DNA from 2 places in the Kitasatospora sp. NPDC093550 genome. Region 1 is predicted to be linked to the other one. Evidence: riboswitches for the same ligand, from Rfam matches in the RefSeq annotation. Region 1 holds a riboswitch; the other holds the start of a gene.

Region 1 (7,017 bases):
CGTGGACCTGGAGGCCGGCCCGTACGGCCCGGTGCTGGCCGAGACGGACCACGAGACCGGTGAGCGGCTGGTGCTCGCCCTGGCGGAGGACCTGCGGGCGGACATCCAGCGGCGGACCGGGCTGACCGGCTCGGTGGGGGCGGCCGGGTCGAAGCTGATGGCGAAGATCGCCTCCGAGCAGGCCAAGCCGGACGGTCTGGTACTGATCGAACCCGGGCAGGAGCGGGCCGTGCTCGGACCGATGCCGGTCCGGGCGCTGCCCGGGATCGGGCCGGCCACCGAACAGGTGCTGCGGCGCGCCGGACTGAGCACCGTGGCCGATCTCGCCGACGCGGGCGAGGCGGAGCTGGTGGCGCTGCTCGGGCGGGCGCACGGCGCCGGGATCCACCACATGGCGATAGGGCTGGACGAACGGCCGGTGGTGGCCGACCAGGACGCCAAGTCCGTCTCGGTGGAGGACACCTACGAGGTCGACCTGGCCGACCGGGACCGGGTGCTGCGCGAGGTGGAGGCGCTGGCAGCCCGGTGCGTGCGGCGGCTGCGGGGGGCCGGGCGCTCGGGGCGGACGGTGGTCCTCAAGGTCCGCCGCTTCGACTTCTCGACGCTGACCCGCTCGGAGACGCTCGGCGGCCCCACGGACGACGAGGCGGTGATCACCGCGACCGCGCGTCGGCTGGCCGAGCAGGTGGACATCACCGGCGGGGTCCGGCTGCTCGGCGTGGGCGTCGCCCAGCTCGCCGACTACACCCAGGAGGACCTGTTCGCGCAGGCCCTGCGGGAGGAGGCGGCGGAGCACGCGGAGGCGGCGGCCGAGGCCGAGGAGGCGGAGGAGGAGCCGGAGGCGGTGGTGCGGCGCTGGATGCCCGGACAGGACGTCCGGCACGAGGAGTTCGGGCCCGGGTGGGTGCAGGGCAGTGGCGTCGGGAGGGTCACCGTGCGGTTCGAGACGCCCTGGAGCGGGCCCGGGCGGGTGCGGACCTTCGCGGTGGACGACCCGGCGCTCGAACCGGCCCCGCCGCTGCCGCTGCGCCGCCGCGAGGAAGGGGAAGGGGACGGGGACGGGGATGCCGGTGGTGGGGCGGAGGCCGGCGTGGAGGACCGGCCGCAGGACGGGGGCTGAGACACGAAGACGGCCCCACCCGGTGGGGGGAGTACCGGGTGGGGCCGTATCACCGTGCCGGTCCCCGCACGTTCGTGATGCCCTCGCGACGTACGGGAGACCGGGGCCCCGCGCCCTGTCCCTGAGCGCGGGGGCCGGACGCCTCGTCAGGCGTCGGTCTTCACCAGCTTGTCGCTGGAGTCCTGCCGGGCCGCGCCGTCGACGACGGCCGACGGGGCGGCCGGCTTGACGGTGCGGATCAGGAACGGGACGGCACCGGCGATGATGCAGACCACGGCCGCGGTCCAGAACGCGTGCTTGTACGCGTCCAGGGTGGGCAGCGAGAGCGGGATCTGCGGCGGCAGCTTCATGGTGTCGCCGGTCAGGATGGCGGCCATGACGGCGGTGCCGATGGCGCCACCGACGGTGCGCAGCACCGAGTTCATGCCGTTGGCGATACCGCTCTGCTCGACCGGGACGGCGCCGTTGATGTAGGCCGGCATCGCGGCGAACGCGAGGCCCACACCGAGGCCGAAGATCGCCGAGGCGGTGTAGATGTCGCCCTCGTGGCTGTGCCGCACGGCGAGGTAGGCCATCGCGACGGCGCCGAGGACGCCACCGAGGACCAGCGGCAGACGGGGGCCGCGGCGGGCGATCAGCAGGGCGCCGACCGGGGCGGCGACCATCGAGCCGATCGCGGACGGCAGCAGCATGACGCCGGCGTGCAGGACGGTGGCGGTGAAGCCGTAGTGGGTCAGCTTCTCCGGGGTCTGGGCGAAGTTGCTGATGACCATGAAGGAGCCGTACATGCCGAAGCCGATGAGCAGGCCCGCCATGTTGGTGAAGGCCACGGCCGGGCGGGACATCATCTTCATGTCCACCAGGGGGTGCGCGACCTTGGTCTCGATGATGCCCCAGACCAGGGCGACCACGGCGGCGACGGCGAACAGGCCGAGGGTCTTGGTGGAGGTCCAGCCCCAGTGGTTGCCCTGGCTGACCGCGACCAGCAGCGCGGAGAGCCAGCCGGCCAGGGTGATCGCGCCGAGCGGGTCGGCGCCGCCGTCCTTGTCGGTGACCGGGTCGGACGGGACGCGGAAGGCGACCAGGGCCACCGCGATCAGGCCGAAGACCAGGCCCATCCAGAAGATCGACTTGTAGTTCCAGTGCTCCAGCAGGACACCGGTGGCGACCAGGCCGAGGCCGGAGCCGACGCCCATCGAGGCGCTGATGGCGGCGACGCCGCCGGTCACCTTCTGCTTGGGCAGCTCGTCGCGGACGATGCTGATCGCCAGCGGCATGACGCCACCGCCGGCGCCCTGCAGGACGCGGGCGACGATCAGCCAGGTGAAGGAGTGGGTGCTGACCGCCAGCGCCGAACCGGCGACCAGGCCGGCCAGCGAGATCAGCAGCATCGGCTTACGGCCCCGGAGGTCGCCGAAGCGGCCCAGGAGGGGAGTCAGCACAGCGGCGGAGAGCAGGTTGGCGGTCATCAGCCAGGCGATGCTGGAGGCCGAGACGCTCAGTTCCTTGGCCAGCGAGGGCAGGATCGGGACGACCGCGGTCTGCACCACGCTGAACGACAGCATCGCCAGGATGAGGGCCGGCAGGACCCGGGCGCTGCTCTGCTTCTCGGCCGCGGTGGTGGGCTGGGGTGCCTCACTCACGGTTGCTTCCTCCCGTACATAGTGAATGAACTGAAGTAACCATGCAGGGAGATACTTCAGAGTGTCAAATATCGAGTGGTTAAGCTTTGGCAAAGGGGGAGGGGCGGTGGGGCCGGGGCGGGCGCTTGCGGCGGGCTGCGGGGGTGGGGCATGGGGAAGGGCCACGGCTCTGGGAGTCGGGGCCCTTGGGGGGGTGGGAGTCAGGCGAGGGGGCGGAGGGAGCTCGGGCGGGCGGCTTCCGGGGTGGGGGTGGGGGACGTGGGGGCGGTGTCGTCGTGGATCTCGACGTGTTCGCGGCGGAGTTCCTCCCGGATCACCTCCTCGTCCGTGTAGCGCTCGACGACCAGCCGGACGCGCTCGATGGGCGCGAGGTACTTGCGGACCGCCGGGCGCTCCTCGCGGAGGGTGACCTCCTCGACGGCCTCGGCGATCTCCTTCTCGGTGAGGGAGGCGCGCTCGGCGTCGCTGACCGGCATCCGCTCGACCCGGACGCGCTCGCGGACCACCGGGACGCGGCGCTCGACCTGCTCGGTCGTCACGTACTTGCGCAGCTTCGCGGTGCCCACGTTGTGCCACTCCGTGGTGACCTCCAGCCGTTCCTCGCTGCAGGTGATCTCGATCGGGCTGCTGGGCGCGGACGAGTCGGCGGCGGCGGAGTGCACCGGGGCGGACGGCGCCACCGGTGCCGGATGCAGCTTCGCCTCCATGCTGGGTGCGGGGGAGGTCTCGGCGGCGACGGGGGTGGTCAGGGTCCGCATGTTGGCCTCCATGGCGGTTCTGGTGGTGGTCGAGGTGGTGGTGCCGGACTCCGAGGAGTGGAGGGCATGCGGTGGGGCGGCGACCGCGACGGCGGCCGGGGTGGTTCCGAAGTCGAGGTCGGGCTGTGCGGCCCGCTCGTGGTTCTCGTCGGCCGAGGGGTCGTCCGCCGGGGTGTCGAGGCCGTAGTAGCGGTAGAGCTGGAGCTCCTGGGCGGGGGACAGGTGCTGGCCCACGCCGAAGTCCGGGGACTCCTTGACCAGCGATTTGTCGTACGGAACCCGGAGCTCGTCGCCGGAGAACTCGCTCGTGGTGAGCGGGACGAAGGCGTCCCGGCCGAAGATGCCGGTCCGGACGGCGGCCCACTCGGGCTGGCCGGTGGCATCGTCGAGGTACACCTCGTCGACCGTGCCGATCTTGTCTCCGTTGCGGTCGACCGCCTTGTGGCCGATGAGGTCGCGGGGGTCGATGTCGGTCTGCACTCTTTCCTCCAGTGCGCTGAGCCTGCGGAACTCCCGCAGGGTCGGCGGCCGGAGCACCCGTCCTGTCCGCCAGTTCCCAACCAAATGCCATGAATCGGACGTGCGCGACCGGGGTGCGCCGGACGGGCTGCGCGCTGGGCCGTCCGGGGGACGCGCGTAGACCCGGGGTGACCGGAAGCACCCGTGATCGGAAGGCCTCCCGCTGGTACCCTGGGCGGCGACCGCAGAGCCCGCTCGGGAGAGTCTCCGACCGCGAAAACCGCTGGTCGGAGCGCCGAAGGAGCAACTCCTCCCCGGAATCTCTCAGGCATCCGTACCGTGTGGGGTAGGTCACTCTGGAAAGCAGGGCAGGAGTGTCGGCACGGAAGCCGGCGATCACCACCCTCACCGACGGTGCAAGCCGGCGGAGCGCCCACAGCGCGCCGTGCGGGCGAAGCTCTCAGGTCCCGATGACAGAGGGGGAGGCCTGTCGGGTCCGCCCGCCATCGCTGAGTCGCTGTCCGCAGCGGAAGGCCGGTCGGCGTGCGTACCCCCGCCGGTCCGTGACCAGGAGGCCTCGACCACCATGAACGCCCAGCCGAACGCGGGACGCCCCACCGGCGCCTCGACCCTCACCGAGCTTGAGCTGGCCAGTCCCTTCGAGAACCGCCACATCGGCCCCGACGCCGCCGCGCAGGAGAAGATGCTGGCGTCCGTCGGCTACGGCTCGCTGGACGAGCTCGCCGCGACCGCCGTGCCCGAGGCGATCCGCTCCATCACCGGCCTGGACCTGCCGGCCGGCCGGACCGAGGCCCAGGTCCTCGCCGAGCTGCGCGAGCTGGCCGGCCGCAACCAGGTGCTCCAGCCGATGATCGGCCTGGGCTACTACGGCACCTTCACCCCGCCGGTGATCCTGCGCAACGTCATGGAGAACCCGGCCTGGTACACCGCGTACACCCCGTACCAGCCGGAGATCTCGCAGGGCCGCCTGGAGGCGCTGCTCAACTTCCAGACCCTGGTCTCCGACCTGACCGGTCTGCCGACCTCCGGCTCCTCGCTGCTCGACGAGGGCACCGCGGCCGCCGAGGCGATGGCGCTGGCCCGCCGCGTCACCAAGGTCAAGGGCGGCGTCTTCCTGGTCGACGCCGAGACCCTCCCGCAGACCATCGCGGTGATCAACACCCGTGCGGTGCCGACCGGCGTCGAGGTCGTCGTCGCCGACCTGTCCGAGGGCATCCCGGCCGAGATCGCCGAGCGCGGCGTCTTCGGCGTGCTGCTGCAGTACCCGGGCGCCACCGGTGTGGTCCGCGACCTCGCCCCGGTCATCGAGCAGGCGCACGGCCTCGGCGCGATCGTCGCCGTCGCCGCCGACCTGCTGGCGCTGACCCTGCTCAAGTCCCCCGGCGCGCTGGGCGCCGACATCGCCTGCGGCACCTCGCAGCGCTTCGGCGTGCCGATGGGCTTCGGCGGCCCGCACGCCGGCTACCTCGCGGTGCGCGCCGAGTACGCCCGCTCGCTGCCCGGCCGTCTGGTCGGCGTCTCCGTCGACACCGAGGGCAACCGCGCCTACCGCCTGGCCCTGCAGACCCGTGAGCAGCACATCCGCCGCGAGAAGGCCACCAGCAACATCTGCACCGCCCAGGTGCTGCTGGCCGTGATGGCCTCGATGTACGCCGTGTACCACGGTCCGGACGGCCTGGCCGACATCGCCCGCCGCACCCACCGCTACGCCGCCGCCCTCGCCGAGGGCCTGCGGGCCGGTGGCGTCGAACTGCTGCACGGCGAGTTCTTCGACACCGTCACCGCCGTGGTGCCGGGCCGCGCCGCCGAGATCGCCGCCGCCGCCCGCGCCAACGGCATCAACGTCCACCAGGACGGCGCGGACCGGATCTCGATCTCCACCGACGAGACCACCACCCGCGAGCACCTGGCCGGTGTCTGGGCCGCGTTCGGCGTCGAGGCGGCCGAGGCCGCCGAGACCGCCGACGCGCTGCCCGCCGCGCTGCTGCGCGACGACGAGTACCTGACCCACCCGGTCTTCCACAGCCACCGCTCCGAGACCGCCATGCTGCGCTACCTGCGCCGCCTGTCGGACCGGGACTACGCGCTGGACCGCGGCATGATCCCGCTGGGCTCCTGCACCATGAAGCTCAACGCGACCACCGAGATGGAGGCCGTGACCTGGCCGGAGTTCGGCCAGCTGCACCCCTTCGCCCCGATCGACCAGGCCCAGGGCTACCTGACGCTGATCCGCCAGCTGGAGCAGCAGCTCGTCGAGGTGACCGGCTACGACGCCGTGTCGATCCAGCCGAACGCGGGCTCGCAGGGCGAGCTGGCCGGCCTGCTGGCCGTCCGCGCCTACCACCACGCCAATGGCGACACCCAGCGCGACGTCTGCCTGATCCCGTCCTCCGCGCACGGCACCAACGCCGCCTCCGCGGTGATGGCCGGCATGCGCGTCGTCGTGGTGAAGACCCTGGTCGACGGCGACGTGGACGTCGAGGACCTGAAGGCCAAGATCGAGCAGCACCGTGACAGCCTGTCGGTGCTGATGGTCACCTACCCGTCGACCCACGGCGTGTACGAGACCCAGATCACCGAGATCTGCGCCCTGGTGCACGAGGCCGGCGGCCAGGTGTACGTGGACGGCGCCAACCTGAACGCCCTGGTCGGCCTCGCCAAGCCGGGCAAGTTCGGTGCGGACGTCTCGCACCTGAACCTGCACAAGACCTTCTGCATCCCGCACGGCGGTGGCGGCCCGGGCGTCGGCCCGGTCGCGGTGCGCGCCCACCTGGCGCCGTACCTGCCGAACCACCCGCTGCAGGCGGAGGCCGGCCCGGCCACCGGTGTCGGCCCGATCTCGGCCGCGCCGTGGGGCTCGGCGGCGATCCTGCCGATCTCCTGGGCGTACGTCCGGCTGATGGGCGGCGAGGGCCTCAAGCACGCGACCCAGGTCGCGGTGCTGAACGCCAACTACATCGCCAAGCGCCTGGCGCCGCACTTCCCGGTGCTCTACACCGGTCCGGGCGGGCTGGTC
Region 2 (7,017 bases), on a different contig from region 1:
AGCATCCCGCCCCAGGAGGCCTGCGGAGGCTGGATGCCGACGCCGAGGAAGCTCAGCCCTGCCTCGAAGAGGATGTTGGTCGGGATCAACAGGGTCGAGTAGACCAGGATCGGACCGACCAGGTTCGGCAGCAGCTCCTTGAACAGGATGAACGGGCCGCGGGCGCCGAGGCTGCGGGCCGCGTGCACGAACTCCCGCTCGCGCAGCGAGAGCGTCTGACCGCGCACGATCCGGCCCATGTAGGGCCAGTTGAAGAAGCCGATCACGAAGATCAGCACCATGATGTGCAGCGGGAGGCCGTGCAGGCCGAAGGCGCCGCCCTGCAGCGAGGTCGAGATCGCGATCGCGAACAGCAGCAGCGGGAAGGCGAGGAAGACGTCCATGACGCGGCTGATCAGCGTGTCCACCCAGCCGCCGTAGTAGCCGGCCATGATGCCGAGCACGGTGCCGATGGTGTTGGACAGCACGGTCGCGCCGAAGGCGACCAGCAGGGAGACCCAGGAGCCCTCGATGACCCGGGTGAGCAGGTCACGGCCCTGCAGCGGGTCGATGCCGAGCGGGTGGTCCCCGCTCATGCCGCCCCAGTCGCCGAGCGGGAGACCGCCGAGGTCGGGGTCCAGCAGGTCCTGGTGGAGGGCGTCCGGGTCGAGCCCGAACACCGACTCGATCGGCTTGGCCAGCACGGCGAGCAGGATCAGCAGGATCACCACGACGCCGCCGGCGACGGCGGCCTTGTCCCGCTTGAAGCGGGTCCAGGCGATCTGGCCGAGGGAGCGGCCCTCGATCTTCTTGGCCGGGCCGGCGGCGGCTGCTGCCTCCGGCTCGTTCCCGGCGGTGGTCACGGATGCGGTCATGGTCAGTTGGTCCCCTCGCCGACGGTGGCCGGCCCACGGGTGCCGGTCGCCGGCTTCGGCGGTGCGGCTGCGGACGTGCGAAAGGTGCTAGGAGGAGCGGGTGTTTCGTGGCAGCGCGTCGTGCACAGGTGCTGCCACCACGCGGGATGGGCGTCGCGTGGGCGAGCGGGTCGGCGTGCGCGCTCACCTTTGTGGGGTTCCAATGCGCGGTGCGTTGCGCAGAACTCTCTGCCATGCGACTTGGCTTACGCCAGACCTGACAACCGACAGATGCCCAACTGTGATCTGCAGGCATGCACCTCCCCGATCTCCGGCATATAGCTCTTCACATGGCTGTTACAGGCATGTCAAGATGACCGCACGGACCAAGGGGAAATTCGTCCGGAAAGCATCGAAGCCGACTTGACGGACAATCAAGTCGGCTTCGTGGGGATTTCGGCGAGCGGCGGTTTTCCGGTCAGCGCCCGGGGTAGCCGGGCCACGGCCGCTGGGGCTGCTGCTGCCAGCCCGGCGCGGGCGGCTGCGTGCCGTACGCGTACCCGGGTGCCGACTGCCCCGGCATCGGCTGCCCCGGCATCGAGTGGGCCGGGTACGCCGGCGGCGGCACCGGCGGGTACGGGCCGGTCGCCGGGCGTCCGGCCTCCCGGTCGAAGAACGGCCGCGCGTTGGCGCGCATCCACAGCGCCACCGGGTCGTACTCGTCCGACATCGCCACCGTGGACACCGCGAGCCCCTCCGGGGCCACCGCGATCGCCCGCTGCATCAGCGCGCGCACCGCCTCCACCGCCGGCGGCGAACTCTCGTACAGGTCCAGCCCGATCGCCAGGTACGGCTCCCCCACGGCAGGCTGCACCCAGGCCCGGCGCAGCGCCCGCACCGCGCGCACCTCGCTCGCCTGCCGCTCCAGCAGCGCGAAGAACTGCTGGGCGTTGACCTGCGGCTCGCTCAGCTTCAGTGGCCCGGCCGGCAGCCGGTCCAGGCCCGCGGCGATCCGCCGCAGGTCCGCCCAGGGCACGCCGACACCCCCGCCGGGCGCGTGCGGGTTGAGCCACAGGCCCCAGCGGGTGCGGTACAGCGAAGCGGCGATCTCCCGGCCGGAGATGACCTCGTGGGCCCGCGCCCAGCCGGAGGCGGCGAGCTGCTCGGGCGAGGTGACGGCCGGCGCGTAGCCGTGGCCGCTGATCTCCATGTTCCCGTACTGCGCGTCCGGACTGCCCGGCGTGCCGTGCCAGAGCAGCATCCAGACCCGGCCGTCGGCGAGCGCGTGCAGCAGCCGCTCGTACGCGTCGTAGCGCTCCGGCGCGACCTCGCGCAGGGCCTGCTCCAACGCGCCCGGGTCAGCTCCCGGGTGCCCGGCCGGCGCCTGGCCCCAGGGCCCGCCCGCTCCCGTTCCCGCACTCATGCGCCCACCTCGCCGCGCCTCTTTCCTCGAACCCGCCGGCCCGTCGGCCGTCTGCACGCACCCTATGGCGCGGCACCGGCCACCGCCACGGCGACGTGCCTACGAACAAACCCCGCTCACACCCGCGTGTAGAAAGGCATGACCCGGGTGAGCAGCCACTCGACCACCGGGTCGTCGGCGAGGTCGAGCAGTACGAGGTGGACGCCCCCCGGCAGCGGCGCGGTTCCCAGCGCCCGGCCGAGCGCGTCGTTCACCGCGGCCGGGTCGGCCGGGGCCGCCGGATCCAACTGGACGCCCACGAACATCACGGTCGGCTCGCCCTCGATGCTGGCCAGCGCCCGGCGGGCGGTCAACACCCCGGGAAGGGCCGAGAGTTCGGCCCGGCAGGCGGCCAGGAAGTGCTCCGGGTCCTCGCCCGGCACCGGCTCGCGCAGCGCCACCCGGCCGCCGGTCGGCGCGGCCGGGTCCTCGGCGCCCTCCCAGCGGTCCTCGCGCGGCCCCCGGCGCAGCTCGGCCACGCCCTGCGGCGGCACCGGGATGCCCACCGGCGCCTCCGGGTTCACCGCGATGCCCACGCCGAGCGGCAGCCCGCGGGCGAACTCCCAGACCGGCGCGATCGCGAAGGCCAGCCCCGGCGCGTGCTGCAGGAACACCTCCTGCGAGGAGAACACCGGGACGTACGGGTCGCCGCCCAGCTCGATGATCGGCAGGTCCAGGGACTGCCCCTGCGGGTCGGCCCCGGCGGGCAGCGGCACCCACACCCGGCTGCGGGCCAGCACCTCGATCACCCGCGGCGTCGCCCCCGGGTCGCCCAGGGCCGAGGTCAGCACCTGCTCCAGCTCGTTGGCCGGCCACGAGCCGCCCGCGGGCATCCCGTCCGGACCGCCCCACCCCTGCTGCTGCTCCACCGGGTACCCCATGCGCCGCCGATTCCGCCCTCTGCCGGTCGGCCGCCCTCTGCTGCGCCGACGCGGAGCAGTCTAGGGCCCGGGGGCCGGTGGGAATGGGCCTCGTGTTCGGGACGGCACCGTGTGACCGGGTCCCCCCTCCCCTCCTCCGCGCGGACGTGCCATGATGTGCGCGTCCGACGGCATGCGCCGCGGGCCCCACAACTCCATACCGGCCGCTCGAACCCGCGCGGGAGAGCCCGGAGTGCCGCTCATCGGCACGGCCGGCGCCGAAGGAGCAAGTCCTCCCCGGAATCTCTCAGGCCCCCCTACCGCACGGGTTAGGCACATCTGGAAAGCGGCGCACGGCCATGTCGCGCGCCCACCCACGGTGCAAGCCGCCATGCTGTCCCCCAAGCTGGAAACAGCTGTGGGCCGGCGGGGCGGTGAAGCTCTCAGGTACGACGACAGATGGGGAGACCCACGCCGCCGCATGCCCGCGCGCAGGGTCGGCCCCCGAGCGGGTCCGGTCCGGTGCGTGCACCCCTGAGTGCCCCGACCGAGGAGTTCCTGGCCATGTCGTCCCTCCGCCTGACCGCGCTCGACGCGCTGCACCGCGCCCTCGGCGCGACCATGACCGACTTCGCCGGCTGGGACATGCCGCTGCGCTACGGCAGCGAGCGCGAGGAGCACCTCGCCGTCCGTACCAAGGCCGGTCTGTTCGACCTCTCCCACATGGGCGAGATCACCGTCACCGGCCCGCAGGCCGGCGAGATGCTGGACCACGCGCTGGTCGGCTTCGTCTCCGCGCTCGGCGTGCTGCGCGCCCGCTACACCATGATCTGCGCCGAGGACGGCGGCATCCTGGACGACCTGATCGTCTACCGCCTGCGCGAGGACGCCTACCTGGTCGTCGCCAACGCCTCCAACGCCCAGCTGGTCCTCGACGAGCTGATCGCCCGCGCCAAGGGCTTCGACGCCGTCGTCACCGACGACCGCGACACCTACGCGCTGATCGCCGTCCAGGGCCCGGAGTCCACCGCGATCCTGGCCGACACCACCGACGCCGACCTGCCCGGCCTCAAGTACTACGCGATCCTCCCGGCCCGGGTGGCCGGCCACGAGGTGCTGCTGGCCCGCACCGGCTACACCGGCGAGGACGGCTTCGAGATCTTCTGCCGCCCGGCCGACGCCGAGGAGATCTGGCAGGCGCTGACCGCCGCCGGCGAGGGCCGCGGCCTGATCCCGTGCGGCCTGTCCTGCCGCGACACGCTGCGCCTGGAGGCGGGCATGCCGCTGTACGGGCACGAGCTGTCCACCGACCTCACCCCGTTCGACGCCGGTCTGGGCCGGGTCGTCCGCTTCGACAAGACCACCAACGGGGGTGCCTTCGTCGGCCGCAAGGCGCTGGAGCAGGCCGCCGCCGCGGCCGAGGCCAACCCGCCGCGGGTGCTGGTCGGCCTGGTCTCCGAGGGCAAGCGCGTCCCGCGTGCCGAGTACACCGTGGTCTCCACCGACGGCACCCCGATCGGCCGGATCACCTCCGGCGCGCCCTCCCCGACGCTGGGCCGGCCGATCGCGATGGCCTACGTCGACGCCGCCCACGCCGCCCCCGGCACCACCGTCGCGGTGGACGTGCGCGGCAAGCACGAGCCGGTCGAGGTCGTGGCGCTGCCCTTCTACAAGCGCGCCCGCTGACCGCCCGGTCGGGCCCCGGTTTTCCCATAGACGCAGGTCGTAGCCGTCCGAGCGGCGGCCCGCTTCGTCGTACCCGCTTCCCATCCTGGAGAATGACGCCATGAGCAACCCCCAGCACCTGCAGTACACCAAGGAGCACGAGTGGCTGACCGCCGCCGAGGACGGTGTCTCGACGGTCGGCATCACCAAGCACGCCGCGGACGCGCTCGGTGACATCGTCTACGTGCAGCTGCCCGAGGTGGGCGACACCGTGACCGCCGGCGAGACCTGCGGCGAGCTGGAGTCCACCAAGTCGGTCAGCGACCTGTACTCCCCGGTGACCGGCGAGGTCACCGAGGTCAACCAGGACGTCCTGGACGACAACGGCCTGGTCAACAGCGCCCCCTTCGAGGGCGGCTGGCTGTTCAAGGTGCGCGTCGAGGCCACCGACGAGCTGCTCAGCGCCGACGAGTACGACGCGCTCACCCACAGCAGCTGACCCGCTCGTGACCGGGCGGGCCGCGCGCACGCCGGCCCGCCCGCACCGCGGCCCCCGTCCCTCCTCCCCCGGGAAGACCCCACCATGACGGTTCTCAACCAGTCCCTGCACGCCCTCGACCCGGAGATCGCCGCCGCGGTCGACGCCGAGCTGCACCGCCAGCAGACCACCCTGGAGATGATCGCCTCCGAGAACTTCGCCCCGGTGGCGGTCATGGAGGCCCAGGGCTCGGTGCTCACCAACAAGTACGCCGAGGGCTACCCCGGCCGTCGCTACTACGGCGGCTGCGAGCACGTCGACGTGGTCGAGCAGATCGCGATCGACCGGATCAAGGCCCTGTTCGGCGCCGAGCACGCCAACGTCCAGCCGCACTCCGGCGCGCAGGCCAACGCCGCCGCGATGTTCGCGCTGATCCAGCCGGGCGACACCATCCTGGGCCTGAACCTGGCCCACGGCGGTCACCTGACCCACGGCATGAAGATCAACTTCTCCGGCAAGCTCTACAACGTGGTCGCGTACCACGTGGACGAGAAGACCGGCCAGGTCGACATGGCCGAGGTCGAGCGCCTCGCCAAGGAGCACCAGCCGAAGCTGATCATCGCCGGCTGGTCGGCCTACCCGCGCCAGCTGGACTTCGCCGCGTTCCGCCGGGTCGCCGACGAGGTCGGCGCGCTGCTCATGGTGGACATGGCGCACTTCGCCGGCCTGGTGGCCGCCGGGCTGCACCCGAACCCGGTGCCCTACGCGGACGTGGTCACCACCACCACCCACAAGACCCTGGGCGGCCCGCGCGGCGGCGTCATCCTGTCCAAGGCCGAGTACGCCAAGAAGATCAACTCCGCGGTCTTCCCCGGCCAGCAGGGCGGCCCGCTGGAGCACGTGATCGCCGGCAAGGCGGTGGCCTTCAAGGTCGCGGCCTCGGAGGAGTTCAAGGAGCGCCAGCAGCGCACCCTGGACGGCGCCCGGATCCTCGCCGAGCGCCTGCTGCAGGCCGACGTCGCCGAGGCCGGCGCGTCCGTCCTGTCCGGCGGCACCGACGTCCACCTGGTCCTGGTCGACCTGCGCAACAGCCAGCTCGACGGCCAGCAGGCCGAGGACCGCCTGCACGAGGTCGGCATCACCGTCAACCGCAACGCCATCCCGAACGACCCGCGCCCGCCGATGGTCACCTCGGGCCTGCGGATCGGCACCCCGGCCCTGGCCACCCGAGGCTTCCAGGCCGAGGACTTCCGCGAGGTCGCCGACATCATCGCCGAGGCGCTCAAGCCCGCCTTCGACGAGACCGTCGCCGCCGGGCTGAAGGCCCGCGTCACCGCGCTGGCCGAGAAGTACCCGCTGTACCCGAACCTGGCCAACCAGGAGTAGTCCGCGGCGGCCGGGAGTGGACGACCGGCCGCAGGTGACCGGCCTCACCCCGCCGGCGCACCTGGGACCCCGGGGCACCGCGCACACTGGACAGTGCGCGCGGTGCCCCGTCCCGTGTCGGCCCCCGCCCGTCCACAGCCCGCTCCGCCCCACGCCCCGCCCGCAAGCCCCTCCACGAGACCCGACAAGGACGTCCCCCGTGGCCATCAGTGTCTTCGACCTCTTCTCCATCGGCATCGGCCCGTCGAGCTCCCACACCGTGGGCCCGATGCGCGCCGCCCGGATGTTCGCCCGCCGACTGCGGTCCGAAGGCCTGCTGGCCCAGGTGACGGG

Evidence for each region. A riboswitch is a leader RNA that binds a small molecule or an ion and turns the genes downstream of it on or off. The one in region 1 is predicted to bind glycine.
Region 2: another riboswitch for glycine. It lies ahead of gcvT (glycine cleavage system aminomethyltransferase GcvT); the one in region 1 lies ahead of gcvP (aminomethyl-transferring glycine dehydrogenase).

The regions. Positions count from the first base shown of each region.
Region 1 is NZ_JBIWJF010000010.1:10,896-17,912, forward strand. It holds gene ACIRD3_RS17750 (DNA polymerase IV) at 1-1,120, shown strand, start outside; gene ACIRD3_RS17755 (MFS transporter) at 1,267-2,763, opposite strand; gene ACIRD3_RS17760 (PRC and DUF2382 domain-containing protein) at 2,964-4,058, opposite strand; glycine riboswitch at 4,227-4,330, shown strand; gene gcvP (aminomethyl-transferring glycine dehydrogenase) at 4,567-7,017, shown strand, end outside.
Region 2 is NZ_JBIWJF010000037.1:47,874-54,890, forward strand. It holds gene ACIRD3_RS36015 (ABC transporter permease) at 1-854, opposite strand, end outside; gene ACIRD3_RS36020 (enhanced serine sensitivity protein SseB C-terminal domain-containing protein) at 1,312-2,256, opposite strand; gene ACIRD3_RS36025 (enhanced serine sensitivity protein SseB C-terminal domain-containing protein) at 2,373-3,176, opposite strand; glycine riboswitch at 3,385-3,488, shown strand; gene gcvT (glycine cleavage system aminomethyltransferase GcvT) at 3,720-4,841, shown strand; gene gcvH (glycine cleavage system protein GcvH) at 4,942-5,319, shown strand; gene glyA (serine hydroxymethyltransferase) at 5,404-6,684, shown strand; gene ACIRD3_RS36045 (L-serine ammonia-lyase) at 6,884-7,017, shown strand, end outside.